2 regions of the Nocardia wallacei genome follow, and region 1 is predicted to be linked to the other one. Evidence: riboswitches for the same ligand, from Rfam matches in the RefSeq annotation. Region 1 holds a riboswitch; the other holds the start of a gene.
The links. Region 1 has a riboswitch for cobalamin ahead of NWFMUON74_RS23340 (FecCD family ABC transporter permease). Riboswitches for the same ligand answer to the same signal wherever they lie in the genome.
Positions count from the first base shown of each region.

Region 2: it holds a riboswitch for cobalamin, as region 1 does, so the genes downstream of both, metE (5-methyltetrahydropteroyltriglutamate--homocysteine S-methyltransferase) here and NWFMUON74_RS23340 (FecCD family ABC transporter permease) in region 1, are expected to answer to the same signal.

Region 1 is NZ_AP023396.1:5,300,307-5,307,937, forward strand. It holds gene nadA (quinolinate synthase NadA) at 1-237, opposite strand, end outside; gene NWFMUON74_RS23300 (NUDIX hydrolase) at 314-1,072, shown strand; gene NWFMUON74_RS23305 (DUF8020 domain-containing protein) at 1,187-1,945, shown strand; gene NWFMUON74_RS23310 (hypothetical protein) at 2,076-2,246, opposite strand; gene NWFMUON74_RS23315 (DUF1353 domain-containing protein) at 2,333-2,869, opposite strand; gene NWFMUON74_RS23320 (DUF2567 domain-containing protein) at 2,970-3,629, opposite strand; gene bsaP (biotin synthase auxiliary protein BsaP) at 3,629-3,838, opposite strand; gene bioB (biotin synthase BioB) at 3,947-4,966, opposite strand; gene NWFMUON74_RS23335 (TetR/AcrR family transcriptional regulator C-terminal domain-containing protein) at 5,073-5,657, shown strand; cobalamin riboswitch at 5,662-5,816, shown strand; gene NWFMUON74_RS23340 (FecCD family ABC transporter permease) at 5,835-6,866, shown strand; gene NWFMUON74_RS23345 (ABC transporter ATP-binding protein) at 6,863-7,631, shown strand, end outside.
Region 2 is NZ_AP023396.1:2,298,272-2,305,902, forward strand. It holds gene NWFMUON74_RS10370 (bifunctional 2-methylcitrate synthase/citrate synthase) at 1-942, shown strand, start outside; gene metE (5-methyltetrahydropteroyltriglutamate--homocysteine S-methyltransferase) at 992-3,295, opposite strand; cobalamin riboswitch at 3,397-3,594, opposite strand; gene NWFMUON74_RS10380 (pyruvate carboxylase) at 3,809-7,213, shown strand; gene NWFMUON74_RS10385 (hypothetical protein) at 7,371-7,631, shown strand, end outside.

The DNA of each region.
Region 1 (7,631 bases):
GCAGAACACGATGGTGTCCTCCGGGGCCTCCGCCGCGATGCGCGACAGCGCCAGCGAGTCCCCGACGTGGTGGGCCACGTCCTGGATCTCGGGCAGCTGATAGTTGTGCGCCAGGATGGTCGCGTTGCGCTCGCGCGCCAGGCGCTGGATCTCCTGCGCCCACTCCGGGGTGGCCGCTACGCCCGTGTACCCCGTCGGACCGTCCGTGACGTGCCCGGCAAACGTCATGGTCGCCATGGCATGACTCCTTCCTCATGCGCTCGGCGACTTCGCCGATTCGCATCAACCCGGTTTTCGACTTAGAATCGAAAACGTGGCCCATAGTAGCACCATTCACGAATCGCTCACCGCGGTGTTCCAGGTTCGCCGCTTTCCGGACACCATGTCCGCAGGTCAGGCCGTTAGTCACCCGGTTGATCCGCAACTGCCGCGGTGCGCACCGGGCTGGCACACCGAACTCGCGGTGCTGCTGTGGGAGCGCGCGATGGAGCCACAGACCGGCACCTGGTCCCTCCCGGGCGGACGCCTGCGCGACGACGAGGACCTCGACATCTCGGCGCGCCGGCAACTCGCGGAGAAGGTGGACGTGCGCGAGCTGTGGCACATCGAGCAGCTGTCGGTGTTCAGCGATCCGCACCGGGTGCCGGGCCCGCGCCGCATCGCCTCGGCGTATCTCGGACTGGTGCCGCTGACCGCCGATCCGCACCTGCCGCCGGACACTCGCTGGCATCCGCTCTCGGCGCTGCCGGACATGTCCTTCGATCACGGCACCGTCGTCGACCATGCCCGGGCGCGACTGGCGGCGAAGCTGTCCTACACGAATATCGCCTTCGCCCTGGCGCCTTCGCGTTTCACCATGTCGACACTGCGCGAAATCTACTGCGCCGCGCTGGGGTACGAGGTGGATACCACCAACCTGCAGCGAGTCCTGAGCCGCCGCAAGGTGATCACGCCCACCGGCGACACCGCGTCACCCGGCAAGGCCGGCGGCCGGCCGGCGGCCGTGTATCGTTTCACCGACGACGAGCTCCGGGTTACCGACGAGTTCGCAGCGCTGCGTCCCCGTGGCTGAACAGCGCCGAGTTCGATCCTGAAAACGGTTTCAGCTATCTTCAGGATGCATTCAGTAGGATGCTGAGAAAGTGCTGGCCTATCGAGAAAACAACTCCCACAGGAGATTCGCCCGTTGCTGCCGTTTCACTCACCCCCGAGAAGATCCCCGTTCCTGCGCAAGATCGCCATCGCGTCGACGCTGGCGATAGCCGCGACCGGACTCACCGCCGGAACCGTCGGCGCCACACCGCAAGCCGATAGCGCTGGAGCCGTCGGTTTCACCGCTACCACCTCCGAAGACCGGGCGATCGTCGAGATCGACTCCGGCGCCATGGAAGTCGAAAACGGTGTGTTCGAGATCGAGGCCGCCGACGGCACCGTGCTGGCGGGCACCCCGCTGGAGTTCCGGGTCGACGATTTCGTCTTCCCCATCGCCGCCGACATCCAGGGCCGGAAGGCCACGCTCACACCGCAATTCGACCTCGAGCACGCCAGCTACCGGCCGGTGGCGCTGCCGTTCGAGGAGCATGCCCAGTGGGCTACACCCTACGATCGTGAAGTCGCCGCCTTCACCCGTCTGAAGGACACCATCGCCACCGGCGCCGCGATCGGCCTCGTGGTCGGCGGTATCGGCGGCGGTCTCGTCGGTTGTGTGCTGGGCGGGATCGCCGGCGCCACCGTCGCCGGCGCCACCATCGTCGGCTTGTTCGGCCCGTTCATTCCCGCCGCGGCGGTGGGCTGTGTGGGCGGCATCATCGCCATCGGCGCCCTCGGCACCTTCGCAGGTCAGCTGCTCGTGACGGCGCCGATCGCCATCGCGGCCATCGCGCAGTACTTCACGACGATCAATCAGCCGTTCGTGCCGCGTCCGCCGCAGCAGCAGGCCAGGTAACCTGCCCGGCAAGGCGTTCGATTGTCGGTCGAAATCCGCCCGCTCGATACTGCGGGCGGATTCGGCGTATATGGGGCCGCTTCCACGGACGGCTGCCCGGCCCGCGGATACCGTGAGTCGTCTCGGCGGCTCAGTACGCGCGATGCCGGTGCTTGGGCGTGCGCTCGTACCGGCGCTTGCTCGGGACCGGTTGCGCGGCATTGGATCTGCGCAACTCGTGGCGCCGACGCCAAGCGGCGAGATCGGCTCGTTCGGCCGTCTTCTCGCCCCGGGCATCCGCCGATCGGGATGTGTTGTCCATCGCCGCCCTCCTTCCGCTTCGATCGCCCCACGGTAACGGCGCGGGCAGCGGGCCGGCCAGCGAATTTCCGCCTCCGCCCGGCGAACTCAGGTGGTCATCTTCACCCGTGGTTTCGGGGCCGGTCCGGTGACCCGGCCGGTGACCCGGCTCGAGGTCCAGAACACAGCCTCCACCACCCAGAACAGCAGCAGCCACAGCTGGACGATCACCACCGGGACAACCAGGAAGATCACCGAGGGGATGGCGACGAGCAGGAACTTCGCGATATCGCCGACGGTGGCCCCGCGCAGTCCGGAGCCCAGTCGCACCGCGGCCCACATCATCCACCGCTGCGGCACCGAGACGCCCTGTTCATGCAGCGCGCGGCGGAACAGCCCGTCGGCGTCGGCACGGCTCACCTCGGCGGCGCGGGACAGGTAGTCGTGCAGGATGGCGGCCTTGGTGAAGGCGCCGTAGCGTGGGATCAACCAGACCAGCGCGCGGGGCACCGAGGCGAAGTCGGTCCGGAACCCGGCCGGAACCACGAAAGTCTCACGGTCGCCGCGATATTCGATGGGCTCGCGCACACACCAGGACTCCGCGTCGAGTTCCTCGACCACGAGTGCGCCACCGGTGAATCCCAACCCGCCGCCTCCTCCTGCGAACCCGGCGCGTCAGGCCGGAAGGACCTCAGCTTACGGCGGGCAGGGAAACCTCGGGCAACGCTTCGGCTTCGGCCCGGCGTCAACGCGCCGAACCGGAATCGGCGCCCTCGAACGGCTGCGCGGCCGGTGTTCCGTAGGGGCCGTAGCTGATCTGCGAGGCGTACGCGCGGGCCCCGTCGGGCTCGGCCGCGGTGACGGGCCCGGCGCCCAGGTCCTCGGAGGTGTTCAGCGCCGACAGCACGAGCACGACCAGCGCGGCCACCAGCGGCTGCACCACCAGCTGCGTCCATCCGGTGAACTCCGACGGTGAGATCAGCGGCGGCAGTTCGACGATCGCGCGCACCGGCGGATTCGGCACGTGCGGATACTTCCACTCGGCGACCCGCTCCCCCAGCCACGCCATCAGCCAGGCACCGGCCAGCGAACCGAACAACAGCCCACCCTGCAGCAGCGGGCCGCGGATCCGGCGCACCCGCCACGCCGCGGCGGCGGTGAGCAGTCCGGCGATCACAGCGACGCACACGAAGATCGCCACCGCGTCGAACCGGTGCGCGCTCTCGCCGGTGAGGGCCGCGCCCCGGCCCGGCTCCACCACGATCACCCGCTCCGCGGGCGCCAGCAGCGCCCAGACCACGCCACCGAGCGCGCTGACCGCCAGCACGGCGGCCACCACGCCCAGCACGGCACGCACCTCGCGGCGGCCCGCACCGGACGGCACGACGGCGCTCTGGTGGGCCATCAACGATGGTCCAGGCTCTTGGAATCGATCACCCCGTGGCGCGAGCACTTCGCCCACCAGCCGTCGGGGCTCACCTGAACGATCATGCGCCGCCCGCACTGCTCGCAGAACCGCGGCGGCTCCAGACCCAGCACGGCCGCCGCCGGGATCGGGTCGGCCAGGTTCGGTACCACCCGCTTACCCGTGAACGGGTTGTAGCGCTCTTCCATGATGTCCACGTCCACCTCGAAAAGTGCAGCTCCTGGGCTGCTGACAATACCCGACCGGGACCCGCCCGCCGGGTAGCGGTGCCGTCCCGGCGGGTGGACGGTTGCCGCTCAGAGAGTTTCGTTGAGGGCCTTGATCGGCATCTTCAATTCGCCCAGCAGATCCAGGTCCTGCTCGGCCGGACGGCCCAGCGTGGTCAGGTAGTTGCCGACGATGACGGCGTTGATGCCGCCGAGGATGCCCTGCTTGGCGCCGAGGTCACCGAGAGTGATCTCGCGGCCCCCGGCGAAGCGCAGCATGGTGCGCGGCAGCGCGAGCCGGAACGCGGCGACGGCCTTCAGCGCCTCGGCCGCGGGCAGTACCTCCAGATCGCCGAACGGGGTGCCCGGGCGCGGGTTGAGGAAGTTCAGCGGCACCTCGTCGGGCTCCAATTCGGCCAGCTGCGAAGCGAATTCGGCGCGCTGCTCGATGGTCTCGCCCATGCCGAGGATGCCGCCGCTGCACACCTCCATACCGGCCTCGCGGACCATGCGCAGGGTGTCCCAGCGCTCCTCCCAGCTGTGCGTGGTGACCACGTTCGGAAAGTGCGACCTGGCGGTCTCGAGGTTGTGGTTGTAGCGGTGCACGCCCATGGCGGCGAGCTGGTCGACCTGCTCCTGGGTGAGCATGCCCAGCGAGCACGCCACCTGGATGTCGACCTCGTTGCGAATCGCCTCCACACCGGCGGCGACCTGCGCCATCAGCCGCTCGTCCGGCCCGCGCACCGCCGCGACGATGCAGAATTCGGTGGCCCCGGTCTTGGCGGTCTGCTTGGCGGCCTCGACCAGCGAGGGGATGTCGAGCCAGGCCGCGCGCACCGGGGACTGGAACAGCCCGGACTGCGAACAGAAGTGGCAGTCCTCGGGGCAGCCGCCGGTCTTGAGCGAGATGATGCCCTCGACCTCCACCTCCGGGCCGCACCACTTCATGCGGACCTCGTGCGCGAGTTCCAGCAGCTCCTCGAGCCGGTCGTCGGCGAGGCGCAGCACCTCGGCGGTCTGCTGCTGGTCGAGGCCGACGCCGCGGTCGAGCACCTGCTCGCGGGCGATCGCCAGAATGTCGGTGTCGGTCCTGACGGGTGCCTGGGTCATGCGCACGAATCCCTTCGTCCGGCCGGGCTGCGGCCGTGCAACTTGAACGGTGTTCAGGCTAGGGTAGCGTGGGGGCCGAGTCAAAGCACGAAAGGGTTGTCGCCAAGTGCAACTGCACCGCACCGACGTCGTCGACGGCGCCATCGCCATCCTCGACCAATTCGGCCTGGCCGATCTCACGATGCGCCGGCTGGCGACCTCGCTGCACGTCCAGCCCGGCGCGCTGTACTGGCACTTCCCCAACAAACAAGCGCTGCTCGGCGCGGTCGCCGACCGGATCCTGGCACCGCTGGACGAGCCGGTCGCCGCCGGCGAGTGGTCCGCTCAGGTGGGCGAGCTGGCACACCGGATGCGCTCGTGCCTGCTCGCCTACCGCGACGGCGCGGAACTGGTATCGGCCACCTATGCCTCGCGCCTGACCACCAGCAAGGGCCGCGAGCGGGTGGCGGGCGCGCTGATTCGCGGCGGCATGGGCCGCGAGGAGGCCGACCTGGCCGCCTACACCCTGCTGTACTACGTGCTCGGCGAGACCGTCGACGAGCAGTCGCGGATGCAGATGGATTCGGCGGGCGCGCTGCCGGAGGAGTCGTCGCCGCTGTACGAGAACACCAGCGCCACCGAGCGTTTCGACTTCGGGTTGCAGCTGTTCGTGGGCGGGGTCCGGCATCTGCTGGGCGACCGGGTGCGCTGACCGGACAAACCGGACGGTAGAGTCCCCTTCGTCATTCCCGGCGGGTGCGGGAATCCGGTGGAATTCCGGAACGGTCGCGCCACTGTGACCGCGGGCGGGCTCGGGCTCACCGCGGAAGTCAGACCTCCCTCGCCGGGTACCGCTCTGAGGTCGCGAGGTGCCCATGGAGTATCGGCGATGATCCGCGCGCGGACATCGGTGGTCGTCCCCGTCGTCGTGCTGGCGCTCGGGTGCGCCATGGTGGCGGCGACCGGATGCGGGGCCGAAACCGTGCCGCCCGCAACCGTTTTCGAGGTACTGCGGGCGAGGGTGACCGGAGCCGCCGTCGCCGACCCCGGTCTCGACACCATCATCTGGCAGTTGCGGGTGCCGCGCACGCTGCTGGCGGCCGTGGTGGGTGCGGGCCTGGCGCTGGCCGGGGCGGCCATGCAGACGCTCGTGCGCAATCCGCTCGCCGATCCGTATCTGCTCGGCGTGTCGTCCGGGGCGGGCGTGGGGGCTGCGGCGGTGATCACCTCCGGGTTCTTCGCGGGGGCCGGAGTGTGGGCGCTGTCGGGGGGTGCGCTGCTCGGCGCGTTCGCCGCGGCGGCGATGGTCTTTCTGATCGCGGTCGCCCAAGGCGGGCTGACACCGCTGCGGCTGGTGCTGACCGGCACCGTGCTGGGGTCGGCTTTCGCGGCACTGAGCAGCTACCTGATCTTTCGCAGCGCCGATCCGGCGGCCGCCCAGGCGGTGCTGTTCTGGCTGCTGGGGAGTCTCGCGGGGGCGGACTGGACGCGGATCGCGTTGCCCGCCGGTGTCGTCGGGGCCGCGGCGCTGGCACTGGCGGCGGCCGCGGGCTGGCTCGACGCGCTGACCGTGGGCGCCGACACCGCGGCGTCCGTGGGAGTCCCGGTGCGCGCCTTGCGGATTGCGCTGTTCGCCGGGCTGGCCGTGCTGGTGGGCGTCCTGGTGGCGGTCTCCGGCGGGATCGGTTTCGTCGGTCTGGTGGTGCCGCACGCGGCCCGCCTGCTGGTCGGCTCCCCGCACCGCGCGCTGCTTCCGGTGAGCGCCCTGTGCGGCGCGCTGTTCCTCGTGGTGGCCGACGCCGCCGCCCGAATCCTCGTCCGCCCCACCGAAATCCCCGTCGGTGTCCTCACCGGCCTCATCGGCGCTCCCGTCTTCCTCCTCCTGATGGGCCGCCGCCGCTACCGATTCGGTGCGTCGTGAGGGTGTCGGAGGGTCAGGCGATGCCCGCGGCGGGCCGGGGTCCTGTGCTGGAGGTCCGGGAGCTGGCCTGCGGCCCGGGGCGGCGGACCGTGCTGGCGGAGGTGGGTTTCACGGTGGCGGCCGGTGAGCTCGTCGGGATCGTCGGCCCGAACGGGAGCGGGAAGACCACGCTGTTGCGCACGCTGGCCGGGCTGCTTCGGCCGCGGCGGGGACAGGTGCTGGTGAAAGGCATCGACCTGCGGGGCGTGTCGGCGCGGCGGCGGGCGCGGGCGATCGCGTCGGTCGCGCAGGACGAACAGCCGCCCGATGATCTGCGGGCGGGTGAGGTGGTGGCGTTGGGCCTCACTCCGTATCTGCCGCCCTGGGGGTCGGGCGGTCCGCGGGAGCGGGCGGCCGTCGAGAGCGCTCTGCGCGCAGTGGATCTCGAGGGGTTCGCCGATCGGCCCGTACATCGGATGTCCGGCGGGGAGCGGCAGCGGGTGCTGCTGGCTCGCGCGCTCGTGCAGGACACCCCCGTGCTGCTGCTCGACGAACCGACGAATCATCTCGATGTCACCCACCGCCTCGCGCTGCTGGCGCTGGCTCGCACGCTGGACCGGACGGTGGTGCTCACGCTGCACGATCTCGACCTGGCCGACCGCTTCTGCGACCGTGTCGTGGTGCTGCACGACGGCCGTGCGGGTGCGTTGGCACCGCCCGAGTCCGCGCTCACGCCGGAGGTGCTCGGCAGCGTGTTCGGCGTGCGAGCCGCGCGCGTCCGCCATC
Region 2 (7,631 bases), 3.0 Mb from region 1:
CAGGCGCTGTGCCACCGCGAACGCGCGCTGCGGCCCCTCGACCGCTCGCTGCTCGCGCTGATCGACAAGCTGCCCGAGACCTGCCACCCGATGGATGTGGTGCGCACGGTGGTCAGCTATCTCGGGGCCGAGGACCCGCTCGAGGATCGCGGGAAGAGCCCGGAGGCATTGCTGGCCAAGGCATTGCGTATCACCGCGATCCTCCCGACGGTCATCGCGGCCGACCTGCGCCGCCGCCGCGGCTCGGACCCGATCGCACCGGATGCGCGGCTCGGATTCGCCGAGAACTTCCTCACCATGTGCTTCGGTGACTCCGCGCAACGGCAGCTGGACCCGCGCGTCGTGCGGGCGTTCGAGACATCGCTGATCCTGTACGCCGAGCACAGTTTCAACGCCTCCACCTTCGCCGCCCGGGTCGTCACCTCCACCGAATCGGATATGTACAGCGCTGTCACCGCTGCCATCGGTACCTTGAAGGGGCCGCTGCACGGCGGCGCGAACGAGGCCGTCATGCACGCGATGCTGGAGATCGGGCGGCCGGAGCGGGTGCGGGAGTGGTTGCGCGACAAGCTGTCCCGCAAGGAGAAGGTGATGGGCTTCGGGCACCGGGTCTACAAGAACGGCGACTCCCGGGTGCCCACCATGGTGGCGGCCCTGACGGAGGTCGCCGAGGTGACCGGCGGCCACGAGTGGCTGCGGATGTACACCGAGCTGGCAGCCGCGATGGCGGAGGAGACCGGCATCGAGCCCAACCTCGACTTCCCGGCCGGGCCCGCCTACTACCTGATGGGCTTCGACATCGACATGTTCACGCCCATTTTCGTGATGAGCCGCATCACCGGCTGGACCGCGCACATCATCGAGCAGTCCCAATCCAACGCCCTCATCCGCCCTCTGTCGGCGTATGTCGGTGTGCCGCAACGAAGTATGGGCGTCGCATAGCGACCGCCCCGCGAACCCCGGCCGTGTTCGACGGCCGGGGTCGCGGTGTTCAGCGCACGGACTGGGCGGCGGTGACCATGTTGCGCAGTGACGCCTCCACCTCGGCCGGGCCACGGGTCTTCAGTCCGCAGTCCGGGTTGACCCAGAGACGTTCGGCCGGAACGGCTTTCAACGCCGCCCGCAAGGAGGAAGTGATCTCCTCCACGCTCGGCACCCGCGGTGAGTGGATGTCGTAGACGCCCGGCCCGACGCCCAGGTGGAAGCCCGCCGCGTTCAGGTCGTCGAGCACCTCCATCCGGGAGCGCGCCGCCTCGATCGAGGTGACGTCGGCGTCCAGATCCGCTATCGCCTCGATGATCTCACCGAACTCCGAGTAGCACAGGTGCGTGTGAATCTGGGTGGCATCCGAGACGCCGCTGGTCGCCAGCCGGAACGCGGCCACCGCCCAGTCCAGATACTGCTGCTCGGCGTCGGCGCGCAGCGGCAGCAGCTCCCGCAGCGCGGGCTCGTCGACCTGCACGATGCGGATCCCGGCGGACTGCAGATCCACCGTCTCGTCCCGGATGGCCAGCGCGACCTGCCGGGCGGTGTCGGCCAGCGGCTGGTCGTCGCGCACGAACGACCAGGCCAGGATCGTCACCGGACCGGTGAGCATGCCCTTGACCGGCTTGTCGGTCAGTGACTGGGCGTACTCGATCCACCGCACGGTCATCGGCGCGGGCCGCGCGACGTCACCGAACAGGATCGGCGGGCGCACGCAGCGGGTGCCGTAGGACTGCACCCAGCCGTTGGCCGTGGCGAAGAACCCGTCCAGCTGTTCGGCGAAGTACTGCACCATGTCGTTGCGCTCGGGTTCGCCGTGCACCAGCACGTCGAGACCCAGCTTCTCCTGCAGCGTGATCACATCCGCGATCTCGGCGCGCATCCGCTCGTCGTACTGCGCCGCGGTGATCTCGCCGCTCCGCAGTGCCGCGCGGGCCTGCCGGATCGCGGACGTCTGCGGATAGGAGCCGATCGTGGTGGTGGGCAGCGACGGCAACCGCAGCCGCTCCCGTTGCAGCGCAGAGCGTTCGGCAGCGGGGGCGCGCCGGGTCGCGTCGGGGCCGAGTGCCGCCAGCCGGGCGCGCACGGCATCGTTGCGCAGGCGCGGGTCGGTGGCGCGGCTCGCCAAGGCCGCACGGGCCGTGGACAATTCGTCCGCGATGGCGTCGGTGCCCCGGTGCACCGCCGTCGCGAGCAGCCGCACCTCGGCGACCTTCTCCGCCCCGAAGGCCAGCCACGACCGCAGCGCCGCATCGGCCCCGGACTCGTCGTCCAGCGAATACGGCACGTGCAGTAGCGAACTGGACGTCGATACCGCCAGCGCGCCCGAACTGCCCAGCAGCGTGCCCAAGGTCGCCAGCGCCCGGTCGAGATCGGTGCGCCAGACATTGCGGCCGTCGACCACGCCCGCCACCACGAGCTTGCCCGCCAGCGCCGGGACCGCGGCCACGTCGTTCACCGTGGTGCCCGCGACGAAGTCGAGCGCGATGCCCTCCACACCCATGTCGGCCAGCGCGGGCAACGCCGCGCCGGGACGGCCGAAGTAGGTTGCCACCAGGATCGATGGGCGCTGCGGCACGCCCGCCAGTTCGGCATAGGTGCGCCGCAGCAGTGCCAGTTCGGGCGCGGTGAGGTCGGTGACCAGCACCGGTTCATCGATCTGTACCCATTGCGCGCCCTCGGCGGCCAGCAGCCGCAGCAGTTCGCGATAGTGCGGGAGCAGGTCGTTCAGCCGGTCCAGCGGCGCGGCGCCGTCGATTCCCTTCGCCAGTTTCAGGAAGGTCAGCGGGCCGATCACGACCGGGCGGGCCGGGACGCCCAGCTCCCGCGCTTCCCGCAGTTCCTCGAGCAGCTTGTCCGGTTGCAGCGCGAACGTGGTCGCGGGGCCGATCTCGGGGACCAGGTAGTGGTAGTTGGTGTCGAACCACTTGGTCATCTCCAGCGGTTCCACCGTCTCGGTGCCACGGGCGGCGGCGAAGTAGCGGTCGAGCGGATCGGCGATATCGGCCACGCGCGGTGGCAGCGCGCCGAACATGGCCGCGGTGTCGAGCATCTGATCGTAGAAGGAGAAGGTGCCGACCGGTACGGAGTCCAGTCCGGCGGCGGCCAGGGCGGTCAGCTGCCGGGTGCGCAGGTCACGCCCGACGGCGCGCAGTGCGCCGGCGTCGATGCGGCCGGCCCAGTAGTTCTCGGTCGCGCGTTTCAACTCGCGCCGCGGCCCGATCCGCGGAATGCCGAGAACCGTTGCGGTGAAAGGGTTGTGCAGGGTCACGGTCTCTCTCCAGTGCTGGAAGCGACAGGTCACCGCCATAGGGGAGGACGGAGCCCGAAAACGCTTCTCGCACCGGCGGATCCGGTGTGCGCAGTGGTGTCCGCCCGCCCTGTTCCACGAGGCGGTGGCCGCCGGATACGGCGTATCCGGCACAGCCGGCAGGTCTTCGGACTCGCAGGCAAGCCCCCTCGGGGCGGTCCTACTGGCCGTCGCTTCCCGGATGCGCGCATCCAGTGCTGGTGACGGCGGTCGTTCCTGCATACCGCTGCGGGACAGTCCCGGATTCCCACCGGGTTCCCTCTGGCCGATCCGTACGGACCGGTTTCGACGCTGCACTCCGACGCTCGGGGCTCCAACTCGCCGGCGCAGCGAACCAGCTGCACAACGAGCATAAGCCACGGCCGAAAATGAATATTCCCGCGTTCGGTCACCCGGTTCACCGGTTACCGGCGGATTACGCAAATTCGCAGATCGGCGCGGTTTCGATGTGAGGTTGGCTGCGAAGGTGTATTCGCCGTCCGCAGCCGCCGACCGGCCAGGTACCTTAATCGGATGTTCTCCAAAGTGCTGGTCGCCAACCGCGGGGAAATCGCCATTCGGGCGTTCCGCGCCGCCTACGAACTCGGCATCGGCACCGTCGCGGTGTTCCCCTACGAGGACCGCAATTCGGTGCATCGGCTCAAGGCCGACGAGTCGTACCAAATCGGAGAGCCCGGCCATCCGGTGCGGGCCTACCTGTCGATCGAGGAGATCATCAAGGCGGCCAAGACCGCCGGGGCGGACGCGGTGTACCCGGGTTACGGCTTTCTGTCGGAGAATCCGGACCTGGCCGCGGCGTGCGCGCGGGAGAACATCACATTCATCGGCCCCTCGTCCGAGGTGCTGGAGCTGACCGGTAACAAGGCGCGCGCGATCGCCGCCGCCAAGGCCGCGGGACTGCCGGTGCTGAACTCCAGCGCGCCCTCGGCCGACGTGGACGAATTGCTGGCGGCCGCGGAGACCGTGGAGTTCCCGGTGTTCGTCAAGGCCGTCGCCGGTGGTGGCGGGCGCGGCATGCGCCGGGTGGCCGATCGGGCGCAGCTGCGCGAGGCCGTGGAGGCCGCCATGCGCGAGGCCGAATCGGCCTTCGGTGACGCGACGGTGTTCCTCGAGCAGGCGGTGGTCAATCCCCGCCACATCGAGGTGCAGATCCTCGCCGACCAGCACGGCAATGTGATGCACCTGTTCGAGCGGGACTGCTCGCTGCAGCGCCGGCACCAGAAGGTGATCGAGCTGGCACCCGCCCCGAATCTGGAACCCGCTCTGCGCGAACGGATCTGCGCCGACGCGGTCGCCTTCGCGCGGCAGATCGGCTACAGCTGCGCCGGGACGGTGGAATTCCTGCTCGACGAGCGCGGCAATCACGTCTTCATCGAGATGAATCCGCGTATTCAGGTCGAGCACACGGTGACCGAGGAGATCACCGACGTCGACCTGGTGGGCGCGCAGCTGCGGATCGCGACCGGGGAGACGCTGGCCCACCTGGGGCTGAGCCAGGACGCGGTCAGCATCCGCGGGGCCGCGATGCAGTGCCGGATCACCACCGAGGACCCGGCCAACGGGTTCCGGCCCGACACCGGGCGCATCACGGCGTACCGCAGTCCGGGCGGCGGCGGTATCCGGCTCGACGGCGGCGCCAACCTGGGCGCGGAGGTCGGCGCCTATTTCGACTCGATGCTGGTGAAGCTGACCTGCCGCGGGCGCGACTTCGGCCAGGCGGCGGCGCGGGCCGGGCGCGCGCTCGCCGAATTCCGCATTCGCGGCGTCTCGACCAACATCCCGTTCCTGCAAGCGGTGCTGGACGACCCGGACTTCCGGGCCGGGCGGATCACCACCTCGTTCATCGATGAGCGGCCGCACCTGCTGACGCAGCGCGGCTCGGCCGACCGCGGCACCAAGATCCTCACCTACCTGGCCGACATCACCGTCAACAAGCCGCACGGCGAGCGCCCGACCACGGTGTACCCGCACGACAAGCTGCCCGCGATCGACACCACCGCGCCGCCGCCGGACGGTTCACGGCAGCGGTTGCTGCAGCTGGGGCCGGAGGGGTTCGCGCGGTGGCTGCGCGAGCAGAAGGCGGTCGGGGTCACCGACACCACCTTCCGTGACGCGCACCAGTCGCTGCTGGCGACGCGGGTGCGCACCAACGGACTGCTGCAGGTCGCCGGGCACGTCGCCCGCATGACGCCGCAGCTGCTGTCGATCGAGTGCTGGGGCGGCGCGACTTACGATGTGGCGCTGCGGTTCCTGCACGAGGACCCGTGGGAGCGGCTGGCGGCGCTGCGCGAGGCGGTACCCAACATCTGTCTGCAGATGCTGCTGCGCGGGCGCAATACCGTGGGGTACACGCCGTATCCCGAAAAGGTCACGCGCGCTTTCGTTTCCGAGGCCACCGCGACCGGCATCGACATCTTCCGCATCTTCGACGCGCTCAACAATGTCGACCAGATGCGTCCGGCGATCGACGCGGTGCGCGAAACCGGCACGGCCCTGGCCGAAGTCGCGATGAGCTACACCGGCGACCTGTCGAACCCGGACGAGAACCTCTACACGCTCGACTACTACCTGAAGCTGGCCGAGCAGATCGTGCAGGCCGGGGCGCACATCATCGGTATCAAGGACATGGCCGGGCTGCTGCGCGCGCCCGCCGCGCACACGCTGGTCACCGCGCTGCGGGAGAACTTCGACCTGCCGGTGCACGTGCACACCCACGACACCCCGGGCGGCCAGCTGGCGACGTACCTGGCGGCCTGGCAGGCGGGGGCCGACGCGGTCGACGGGGCCTCGGCGCCGATGGCGGGCACCACCTCACAGCCCGCGCTGTCGGCAATCGTCGCGGCGGCGGCGAATTCACCGTTCGACACCGGGCTGGACCTGCAGAACGTGTGCGATCTGGAGCCGTACTGGGAGGCGCTGCGAAAGGTGTACGCGCCCTTCGAATCCGGGCTGCCGGGGCCGACCGGGCGGGTCTACCACCACGAGATTCCGGGCGGGCAACTGTCCAATCTGCGGCAGCAGGCGATCGCGCTGGGTCTCGGCGACCGGTTCGAAGAGGTGGAGGCCAAATACGCCGCGGCGGACCGGTTGCTGGGGCGGCTGGTGAAGGTGACGCCGTCGTCCAAGGTGGTCGGGGATCTGGCGCTGTCGCTGGTGGGGTCGGGGGTGACGGTCGACGAGTTCGCCAGCGACCCGGGTCGCTTCGACATCCCCGATTCGGTAATCGGTTTCCTGCGTGGGGAACTCGGCACGCCGGCCGGTGGCTGGCCCGAGCCGTTCCGCAGCCGGGCGCTGGCCGGGCGCGGGCCCGCGAAGCCGGAGACACAGCTGTCGGCCGCGGACGAGGCGGGCCTGAACGGCAGCTCGGAGGAGCGGCGAGCGACGTTGAACCGCTTGCTGTTTCCGGGCCCGACGTCCGAATTCCTCGCGCATCGTGAGAAATACGGTGACACCTCGGGGCTGTCGGCCAACCAGTTCTTCTACGGATTGCGCCACGGTGAGGAGCACCGGGTGCAGCTGGAGAAGGGTGTCACGCTGCTCATCGGGCTGGAGGCCATCTCCGAACCCGACGACCGCGGTATGCGGACGGTGATGTGCATCCTCAACGGGCAACTGCGGCCGGTCACCGTGCGCGACCGATCGATCGCCAGCGACGTGCCGATCGCCGAGAAGGCCGACAAGACCGACCCTGGGCACATCGCGGCCCCGTTCGCCGGTGTCGTCACGCTGGTCGTGGCCGAGGGTGACACGGTCGCCGCCGGTGAAACCGTCGGCACCATCGAGGCGATGAAGATGGAGGCCGCCATCACCGCCCCGCGCGCCGGAACCGTGCGCCGCGTCGCGATCGGCAAGGTGCAGCAGGTCGAGGGCGGCGACCTCCTGGTCGACCTGCGCGTCAACGAGGCCGCGGCGGAGTGAGCGCAGCGGCCGCGAACACCCTCCGCGTCGCCCGTCCCGCCGCCCGCCCGGCCTGGTCGGCCTTCGCGCGATGAACCACGCTGCTGCGGGCGTGGTGCCGTCGTCACACCAGGGTGACGCGAGATTAGTTCGGCCGATGCCCCGGGGCCTTGCAGGCGTGGTGTGGCCGGTGCCGCGGGTTGTTTCGGGCGTGGTGCGGCCGGTCGCCCTGGTTGTCACGGGCGTGGTGCGGCCGGTTTCCGTGGTTGTTTCGGGCGTGGTGCGGGAAGTGCCGCAGGTTGTTTCGGAGGCGGTGTGGTCGGTCGCTTGCGGCCTGCCGGGAGGTGCTGGCCTTGGGTACGACGACCCGACGCATCTGCGGCTTCAGCAGGTTGCGGGTGTAGTGCGGCGGGTGTCGCCAGTTGTTTCGGGCGTGGTG